DNA from 3 places in the Streptomyces sp. NPDC101393 genome. Region 2 is predicted to be linked to each of the others. Evidence: riboswitches for the same ligand, from Rfam matches in the RefSeq annotation. Region 2 holds a riboswitch; each other region holds the start of a gene.
The links. A riboswitch is a leader RNA that binds a small molecule or an ion and turns the genes downstream of it on or off. The one in region 2 is predicted to bind thiamine pyrophosphate.

Region 1: it holds a riboswitch for thiamine pyrophosphate, as region 2 does, so the genes downstream of both, thiC (phosphomethylpyrimidine synthase ThiC) here and ACIRQ7_RS00380 (thiamine ABC transporter substrate binding subunit) in region 2, are expected to answer to the same signal.
Region 3: it holds a riboswitch for thiamine pyrophosphate, as region 2 does, so the genes downstream of both, thiO (glycine oxidase ThiO) here and ACIRQ7_RS00380 (thiamine ABC transporter substrate binding subunit) in region 2, are expected to answer to the same signal.

The regions. Positions count from the first base shown of each region.
Region 1 covers NZ_JBIWNU010000005.1:291,568-294,803, forward strand. Annotated here, with positions in the region: gene ACIRQ7_RS18195 (hypothetical protein) at 1-106, shown strand, start outside; gene thiC (phosphomethylpyrimidine synthase ThiC) at 224-2,008, opposite strand; TPP riboswitch at 2,003-2,158, opposite strand; gene ACIRQ7_RS18205 (YibE/F family protein) at 2,230-3,236, shown strand, end outside.
Region 2 covers NZ_JBIWNU010000001.1:97,081-100,316, reverse strand. Annotated here, with positions in the region: gene rlmN (23S rRNA (adenine(2503)-C(2))-methyltransferase RlmN) at 141-1,247, shown strand; TPP riboswitch at 1,281-1,401, shown strand; gene ACIRQ7_RS00380 (thiamine ABC transporter substrate binding subunit) at 1,563-2,597, shown strand; gene ACIRQ7_RS00375 (ABC transporter permease) at 2,636-3,236, shown strand, end outside.
Region 3 covers NZ_JBIWNU010000004.1:510,822-514,057, reverse strand. Annotated here, with positions in the region: gene ACIRQ7_RS15755 (Rv2175c family DNA-binding protein) at 1-72, opposite strand, end outside; gene ACIRQ7_RS15750 (NAD(P)/FAD-dependent oxidoreductase) at 268-1,509, opposite strand; TPP riboswitch at 1,665-1,778, shown strand; gene thiO (glycine oxidase ThiO) at 1,775-3,010, shown strand; gene thiS (sulfur carrier protein ThiS) at 3,007-3,231, shown strand.

The DNA.
Region 1 (3,236 bases), on a different contig from region 2:
CGACTTCACCAGCCCCGACCACGGCTCCCACACCTCCCGCCCCCGCTACTCCAGCCCGGACTTCACCAGCCCGGACTACGGGGGCCCGGAGGCCGGACGGGAGTAGCGGGCTCAACACCGGCGGGGCCGGAGCCGAGGCCCGCGGAAGAGCAGAGCGGCCCGAAGTCGCACGCACACGGTGCGACTTCGGGCCGGCTCCTGCCGTAGTGCCGTTCCAGGTGGGTCAGTCCGCGATCGGCAGATAGACGCGGTTTCCGGCCTCCGCGAACTCCTTCGACTTCTCGGCCATCCCCGCTTCCGCGTCGATCGCCAGGTCCCCGCCGTGTTCGCGACGGATGTCCTGGGAGATCTTCATCGAGCAGAACTTCGGGCCGCACATGGAGCAGAAGTGGGCCGTCTTCGCCGGCTCGGCCGGCAGGGTCTGGTCGTGGAAGGAGCGGGCGGTGTCCGGGTCGAGGGCCAGGTTGAACTGGTCTTCCCAGCGGAACTCGAAGCGGGCGTCGGAGAGCGCGTCGTCCCAGTCCTGGGCGCCGGGGTGGCCCTTGGCGAGGTCCGCCGCATGCGCCGCGATCTTGTACGTGATGACGCCGGTCTTGACGTCGTCACGGTCCGGCAGGCCCAGGTGTTCCTTGGGCGTGACGTAGCAGAGCATCGCGGTGCCCCACCAAGCGATCATCGCGGCGCCGATACCGGAGGTGATGTGGTCGTAGGCGGGCGCGATGTCGGTGGTGAGCGGGCCGAGCGTGTAGAACGGGGCCTCTTCGCAGATCTCCTGCTGGAGGTCGATGTTCTCCTTGATCTTGTGCATCGGGACGTGCCCCGGGCCCTCGATCATGGTCTGGACGCCGTGCCGCTTGGCGATGGTGTTCAGCTCGCCCAGGGTCCGCAGCTCCGCGAACTGCGCCTCGTCGTTGGCGTCCGCGATGGAGCCGGGGCGAAGGCCGTCGCCGAGCGAGTACGTGACGTCGTGCGAGGCCAGGATCTCGCTGAGTTCTTCGAAGTGCGTGTAGAGGAAGGACTCTTGGTGGTGCGCGAGGCACCAGGCCGCCATGATCGAGCCACCGCGCGAGACGATGCCGGTCTTGCGGCGGGCGGTGAGCGGGACATAGCGGAGCAGCACCCCGGCATGCACCGTCATGTAGTCGACGCCCTGTTCGGCCTGCTCGATGACCGTGTCCTTGTAGATCTCCCAGGTCAGCTCCTCGGCCTTGCCGTCGACCTTCTCCAGAGCCTGGTAGAGGGGGACGGTGCCGATGGGGACGGGGGAGTTGCGCAGCACCCACTCGCGGGTGGTGTGGATGTTGCGGCCGGTGGACAGATCCATGACCGTGTCGGCGCCCCACTTGGTCGCCCAGGTCATCTTGTCCACCTCCTCCTCGATGGAGGAGGTGACGGCGGAGTTGCCGATGTTGGCGTTCACCTTCACCAGGAAGTTCTTGCCGATGATCATCGGCTCGATCTCCGGGTGGTTGATGTTGGCCGGCAGCACCGCGCGCCCGGCCGCGATCTCGTCGCGTACGAACGCGGGCGTGACGTTCTCGCGGACGGCGACGTACTCCATCTCCGCGGTGATCTCGCCGCGCTGCGCGTACGCGAGCTGGCTGACGGCCGCGCCGCTGCGGCCGCGGCGCGGCTGGCGGGGGCGGCCGGGGAAGACCGCGTCGAGGTTCTTGAGGCCGCCGCGCGGTGAGGTGTGCTTGAGCCCGTCGTCCTCCGGGCGCAGTGGACGGCCCGCGTACTCCTCGGTGTCGCCCCGGGCGATGATCCAGTTCTCCCGCAGCGGCGCCAGGCCGCGGCGGACGTCGGTGTCGATATGAGGATCGGTGTATGGCCCTGACGTGTCATAGAGCGTCACGTCCTTGCCGTTGGTGAGGTGCACTCGCCGGACCGGAACCCGCAGATCGGGGCGCGATCCGCCGATGTAGCCCTTGTGCCAGCCGATCTCCTTGGCGGAGGCGTCCTGGCCGGACTCGCCGTTTTCGGGCGTGCGTGCATCCTGCAGAGTCATGAAGACCCAACTCCCTACGCCGGCATTACCCGGTAACAGGTTCGGCGGTCGACGCAGCGGCTTCCGTCCGTGGCGTTTCACGTGAAACGCCGTGGGGACGAAGGTCAGCGCCCTCTCAGCCCGGTGCTCCGAGCTCCCGCGATTGCAAAGGTGGCACCACGGTAGCGGCCGATGTGGCGCGGTGAACAGGGGGCCCCTGGAGTTCTTGCGATGATCGTGCGGTGAGCAGCCCCGAGCCCCATACGCACTCCCATGGCCATTCGCACGGGCACGGCCATGCACCGGCCGCGCCCGTCTCCCGTCATTTGCGCAAGGTCATCGCGGCGGTCCTGATCCCGTTCGCGGCTGCCGTGGTGGTCGGCCTGGTCGTGCTGTGGCCGGGTGGCGCACCGTCGCACAAGCCGTCCGGGGTCGGCTTCGACCAGCCCACGGAGCGGGCCCGGGTGGTCAAGGTCGAGGAGGTGAACTGCGCGGACGTCAACGCCGAGCAGCAGCCGCAGCCGACCTCGCCGCAGGGGCAGCCGCCGCCCGGGGGAGCGGCGAAGGGCAAGGAGTGCGAGCAGGTCACGATCAAGGTGACGACCGGCGACAACGCGGGCCGGACCTTCCAGACGGTGGTGACGCCGGAGGCCACGCGGCACTACACGACCGGCCAGGAAGTGGTGGTCGCCTACTCCCCCAAGGCGCCGAAGGATCTGCAGTATTCGGTCAGCGATGTCGACCGGACCTTCCCGATGTGGGTGCTCGCCGCGATCTTCGCGTTCGCCGTCGTGCTCGTCGGCCGGCTGCGCGGGGTGCTGGCGCTGGTCGCGCTGGCGGCGAGCTTCGGGGTGCTGACGCTGTTCATCCTCCCGGCTATCCTGCAGGGCTCGAATCCGCTGGTGGTGGCGGTGGTCGGCGGCAGCGCGATCATGCTGATCGCGCTCTACATGTGCCACGGCCTGACGGCCAGAACCTCGGTTGCGGTGCTCGGCACGCTCGCCTCGCTGCTGCTGATCGGGCTGCTCGGCTCAGTGTTCATCGGCTGGGCGCTGCTGACCGGCAATACGGATGACACGACGGGGTTGGTGCACGGGCTGTTCCCGAACATCGAGATCCGCGGTCTGCTGCTGGCGGGGATCATCATCGGGTCGCTGGGTGTGCTCGACGATGTGACGGTGACCCAGACCGCGGCGGTGTGGGAGCTGAAGGAGGCCGATCCGTCGGCGAGTTGGCGCAAGCTCTACGG
Region 2 (3,236 bases):
CCCGCACGGTGACGGAAGACGGCCTGGGCCGTCCCCGGGCCGTGCAAGGCGGGCCGCCAGGGACAGGGCCACCGGGGGTGACCGGGCCCACCTGCCTGTGGCCTGGGGGGCCGTGGACGATCTGCCACACTGGACGCACCATGCCTGCACCCGGAGAACTCACTTTCGTCGCGCCGCGCGGAGCCAAGAAGCCGCCGCGGCACCTTGCCGATCTGACCCCTGTCGAGCGCCGCGAAGCGGTGGCCGCGATCGGTGAGAAGCCGTTTCGTGCCAAGCAGCTGTCGCAGCACTACTTCGCCCGCTACGCGCACGACCCGGCGCAGTGGACCGACATCCCGGCTGCGGCGCGCGAAAAGCTGGCGGCGGAGCTGCTGCCGGACCTGATGAACGTCGTGCGGCACATCTCGTGCGATGACGACACCACCCGCAAGACCCTGTGGAAGATGCACGACGGGACGCTCGTCGAGTCCGTGCTGATGCGTTACCCGGACCGGGTCACCATGTGCATCTCCTCGCAGGCCGGCTGCGGGATGAACTGCCCGTTCTGCGCCACCGGCCAGGCCGGCCTGGACCGTAACCTCTCGACCGCCGAGATCGTGCACCAGATCGTCGACGGGATGCGGGCGCTGCGCGACGGCGAGGTGCCCGGCGGGCCCGCGCGGCTCTCCAACATCGTCTTCATGGGGATGGGGGAGCCGCTCGCCAACTACAACCGGGTGACCGGCGCCATCCGGCGGCTGACCGACCCCGAGCCGGACGGCCTCGGGCTGTCCCAGCGGGGCATCACCGTCTCCACCGTCGGCCTGGTCCCCGCGATGCTGCGGTTCGCCGACGAGGGCTTCAAGTGCCGGCTGGCGGTGTCGCTGCACGCGCCGGACGACGAACTGCGCGACACCCTGGTGCCCGTCAACACCCGCTGGAAGGTGCGGGAGGTGCTGGACGCGGCGTGGGAGTACGCCGAGAAGTCCGGCCGCCGCATCTCCATCGAGTACGCCCTGATCCGTGACATCAACGACCAGGCGTGGCGCGGTGACCTGATGGGACGGTTGCTGAAGGGCAAGCGGGTCCATGTGAACCTGATCCCGCTGAACCCGACTCCCGGCTCGAAGTGGACCGCCTCGCGGCCCGAGGACGAGCGGGCGTTCGTGAAGGCCATCGAGGCGCACGGCGTGCCGGTGACCGTCCGTGACACCCGGGGCCAGGAGATCGACGGCGCCTGCGGGCAGCTCGCGGCCTCGGAACGCTGACCGCCCGCTGGTATCGTCTGATCGAACAAATGCACATTCCGACAGGGGAGCGCCACAGCGCTGAGAGTGCGGAACCGTCGTAGTCATCCGGCGGCCGCAGACCCTTGAACCTCGCCCGGGTCATTCCGGGTAGGAAGTTCGGTCGTCACTCATGCTGTTGCGCCCCGCCCACGCTCCGCTCGCGGTACGTCGTTTGACGCCGCGCCCGCGGACACCGGGCGGGGCCGCGTCTCTTCCTGGCCAGCCAGGAGGAAATCAGTGAGCATCACGCGCACCATCCATGGCCGTAGACCGGCCGCCGCGGCGCTCGCCGCCATGCTGGGCATGACCGCGCTCGCCGCCTGCGGCTCCGGCGGCAAGGACGGCGCGGACGCCAAGACGGTCACGCTCGTCACCCATGACTCGTTCAGCGTCTCGAAGTCGGTACGCGCCGCCTTCGAGAAGGAGAGCGGCTACCAGCTCAAGGTGCTCCCCGGCGGCGACGCCGGCAAGGCCGTCAACCAGGCGATCCTGTCCAAGGGCAACCCGCAGGGCGATGTGTTCTTCGGTATCGACAACACCTTGCTCTCCCGCGGCCTGAAGGAAGGGATCTTCAGCCCCTACCGCGCCAAGGGGCTGGACAGCGTCCCGGCCGCACTGCAGCTCGACAAGGGCGAGCACCGCGTCACGCCGCTCGACTACGGCGACACCTGCGTCAACTACGACCGCGCCTACTTCGCCAAGCACAAGATCGCGCCGCCGAAGACCTTCGACGACCTCGTCAAGCCCGCGTACAAGAACCTGCTCGTCACGGAGAACTCCGCGACCTCCTCCCCGGGCCTCGCCTTCCAGCTCGCCACCGTCGCGAAATACGGTGCGGAAGGCTGGCAGGGCTACTGGAAGAAGCTCAGGGCCAACGGCGTGGAGGTGGTCGACGGCTGGGAGCAGGCTTACAACGAGCGGTTCTCCGGCTCCGCGGCGGCCAAGGGCAAGGGCGACAAGCCGCTGGTGGTCAGTTACGCCTCCAGCCCGCCCTCCGAGGTGCTCGGCACGAAGCCCGCACCCAAGGAGGCGCCCACCGGGATCGCCACCGGCACCTGCTTCCGGCAGATCGAATTCGGCGGCCTGCTCAAGGACGCGCCCAATGAGAAGGGCGGCAAGGCGCTGCTGGACTTCCTGCTGAGCAAGAAGTTCCAGGAGGACGTGCCGCTGCAGATGTACGTCAACCCGGCCCGCAAGGACGCCAAGGTGCCGGCGCTGTTCACGAAGTACGGAACGACGATCGACAAGCCGGAGACGCTCGCACCGGAGACGATCACCAAGAACCGCGAACAGTGGATCAAGCAGTGGTCCTCGCTCGTTCTGAAGTAACCCGCACCCGGCGCGGGAAGCCCACCCGGGCGACGGCGGTGCGGCTCGGCCTGATGGCTGTGCCGCTCGCCTTCTTCGCGCTGTTCTTCGCCTACCCGGTCGTCGCGATCGTCGGCCGGGGGCTGAAGGACGGCGGGCAGTGGCGGCTCGGCCGGATCGGCGAGGTGCTCGGCGATCCGGACGTGCTCCACGTCCTGTGGTTCACCGTCTGGCAGGCGGCGGCCTCGACCGGGCTGACGCTGCTGATCGCGCTGCCCGGCGCGTATGTCTTCGCCCGCTTCGACTTCCCCGGCAAGCGGCTGCTGCGGGCGCTGGTGGCAGTGCCGTTCGTGCTGCCGACGGTGGTCGTAGGATCGGCGTTCCTGGCGCTGGTCGGACGCGGCGGGCTCCTCGACGACCTGTGGGGCCTGCGGCTGGACACCTCGGTGTGGGCGATCCTGCTGGCGCACGTCTTCTTCAACTACGCGGTCGTCGTCCGCACCGTCGGCGGGCTCTGGGGGCAGCTCGACCCGCGCCAGGAAGAGGCGGCGCGGGTGCTCGGCGCCGGACGGTTCGCTGCCTGGCGGCGGGTGACGCTGCCCGCGCTCGGCCCGTCCGTCGCCGCCGCCGCGCTGATGGTCTTCCTCTTCACCTTCACCT
Region 3 (3,236 bases), on a different contig from region 2:
CTCTTCGGCGATGTCGGGGAGGGTGAGCCAGGCGGGGACGAGTCCATCGATGTTTGCGTCAATCTCGGTCACAGGACAAGCCTGCCACCTCGCACTGACAGCCGGTAGCCGGGCATCGCCATCCGATGCCGCAGGCACACCGGCGGGTGACACCGGATGGCCGCCCGGTGACCCCGGCGGCACACGCCGGCACACGCCGGCACACGTCGGCACGGACAGTGCAGGGAGCGGACAAAGCAGGCAGGGCGGGCAGCGCGGCGCACCCGCCTACCGGACCGCCGACTTCAGCGGCACCGAAGCGTCCGCCGCCCGCTCGCGGTCGAGGGTCACGCCGCGCTCGATGAGCTTGCGCCCCTGCGCCAGATCCCGGGGCCGCCCGACGGCCAGCAGCGCCACCAGCCGGCCGTCCCGCAGCCAGATCACCGTCCAGGCGGCGCTCCCGGGGTCGCCGCGCCAGACGATCTCGTCGGCGCCCGAGTGGTGGCCCGCGTACTGCACGAACCGGCCGAACTGCTCGGACCAGAAGTACGGGACCGGGTCGTAGACCAGCCCTTCGGCCGGGTCGCGGGTGATGTTCTCGGCGACGATCCGGGGGCCCTGGAGCGCGTTGTCCCAGTGGTGGACCAGCAGTCGGCGGCCGTAGCGGGTGGACGGGAAGGAGGCGCAGTCGCCGACCGCGTAGACGTCGGGCACGGAGGTGCGCAGCTGCTCGTCGGCGAGTACGGAGCCGTCCTCGATCGACAGTGCGACGCCCGAGCCGACCAGCCAGCCGGTGGCCGGGCGGGCGCCGATCCCGACGACCACGGCGTCGGCGGGCAGCGTCACACCGTCCGCGAGGGTCACCGTGCCCTCAGCCAGGGACGCGACCCCCACGCCGGTGCGCAGATCGGCGCCGGAGTCGGCGTACCAGTCGGTCATGTAGGCGGAGACCTCGGCGGGCAGCGCGCCGGCCAGCGGGCGGTCCGCGGCCTCGACGACGGTGACCGAGCAGCCCGCCTCGCGCGCGGCGGTGGCGAACTCCGCGCCGATCCAGCCGGCGCCGACCACGACGATCTCGTGGCGGGCGGCGAGCACCGGGCGCAGCCGTTCCGCGTCGTCGAGGGTGCGCAGCAGGTGGACGCCGGGCAGCTCCTCGCTGCCGGGCAGCAGGACCGGGTCGGCGCCGGTCGCCAGCACGGCGTAGTCGTACGGGACGGGGCCCTCGGCCGTCTCGATGACGTGGTCGTCCGGCCGCAGGGCGGTGACCGGGCGGCTGAGGTGCAGTTCGATGCCGAGGGAGGCGAAGTCGACGTCGAAGGTGGAGCCGTCGGCCTTGCCGAGCAGCACGGCCTTGGACAGCGGCGGCCGGTCGTAGGGCTGGTGGGGCTCGTCGCCGAGCAGCGTGATCGCACCGCGCCAGCCTTGTTCGCGCAGCGCGACCGCGGTCTGCACCCCCGCGATTCCCGCGCCGGCGATCACGACGCGTGGCGTGTGGTCAGGGGCCTGGGGAGACTTGCTCTGCTCGCTCACACGATCACTGTAGGACGGTGTGTCTCGCCGCTCGCAGCAGCGCGCAAGGAGATCTCTGACACAGCGTCATGGTCGCTCACCCGCGAGCGGCGCCCCCGGGGCGGCTCCGGGCGGTCCCTTACGGCACGTCGCGGGCCCGTATTAGGGTGAGGGATACACGCACTCGCGGGAGCCCGGACGCACCGGGCTGAGAGGGAGGCTGGCCGGCCTCCGACCGTACGAACCTGATCCGGGTCATGCCGGCGAAGGGAGGAGCTGGACGCCCATGCCTCCACCTGCCTCATCATCATCGTCATCGACATCTGCCACCGGGCAGCCCGATGTCCTCGTCATCGGGGGCGGCATCATCGGCCTGGTCACGGCGTGGCGGGCGGCCGGCCGAGGGCTGCGGGTCGCTCTGGCCGACCCCGCGCCCGGTGGCGGTGCCGCGCAGGTCGCGGCCGGCATGCTGGCCGCCGTCACCGAGCTCCACTACGGCGAGCAGACCCTGCTGGGCCTCAACCTCGCCTCCGCACGGCGCTATCCGCAGTTCACGGCGGAGCTGGAGGAGGCGTCCGGGCAGCGGATCGGCTACCGGCGGTGCGGCACCCTCGCCGTGGCGCTGGACGCCGACGACCGCGCCCATCTGCGCGAGCTGCACGCGCTGCAGACCCGCTCGGGCCTGGACTCGCAGTGGCTGACGGGGCGCGAGTGCCGCCGCCTGGAGCCGATGCTGGCCCCCGGGGTCCGCGGCGGGCTGCGGGTGGACGGCGACCACCAGGTCGACCCGCGGCGGCTGGCGGGCGCCCTGCTGATCGCCTGCGAGCGTGCCGGGGTGCTCTTCCACCGGGTCCGGGCGGAACGGCTGACGGTCGCCGGCGGCCGCGCCACCGGCGCCGGACTCTCCGACGGCACGCTGCTGTCGGCCGGTCAGGTCGTGCTCGCCGCCGGCAGCCACAGCGGGCAGCTGGCCGGGGTGCCCGAGGAGGTGCTGCCACCGGTGCGGCCGGTCAAGGGGCAGGTGCTGCGGCTGCGGATCCCCGAACCGCCCGCGGGCGGCCCGCCGTTCCTGTCGCGCACCGTACGCGCCGTGGTCCGCGGCACGCCCCTCTACCTGGTGCCGAGGGAGACCGGCGAGCTGGTCGTCGGCGCCACCAGTGAGGAGCTGGGCTGGGACGTCACCGTCACCGCCGGCGGGGTCTACGAACTGCTGCGGGACGCCCATGAGCTGGTCCCCGGCATCACCGAGCTGCCGCTGGTGGAGACCTGCGCCGGGCTGCGTCCCACCTCGCCGGACAACGCGCCGCTGCTCGGCCCGACCGCGCTCGCCGGTTTCCAGCTGGCCACCGGCCACTTCCGCAACGGGGTGCTGCTGACCCCGGTCACCGGCGACGCGATGGCCGAGGCGCTGACCTCGGGCCGCCTCCCGGAAGAGGCCCGCCCCTTCTCCCCCGCACGTTTCTCCCCCGTGACGTCCCCGGGGGCCGAACCCGTCCGTGTCCCAGAGGAGCAGCCCGTATGAGCGTCACCGGCGCCCCCGCCCTGTCCGTCTCCGTCAACGGCGAGAGCCGTGAGATCCCCGGCGGAATGACTCTCGACCGCCTCGTCGCGACGCTCTCCAAGGCGCCGGGCGGGGTGGCCGCGGCGGTCAACGAGACCGTCGTGCCACGCGCCCAGTGGCCCACCACCGCGCTCGGCGACGGCGACCGCGTCGAGGTGCTCACCGCTGTCCAGGGAGGCTGATCCCC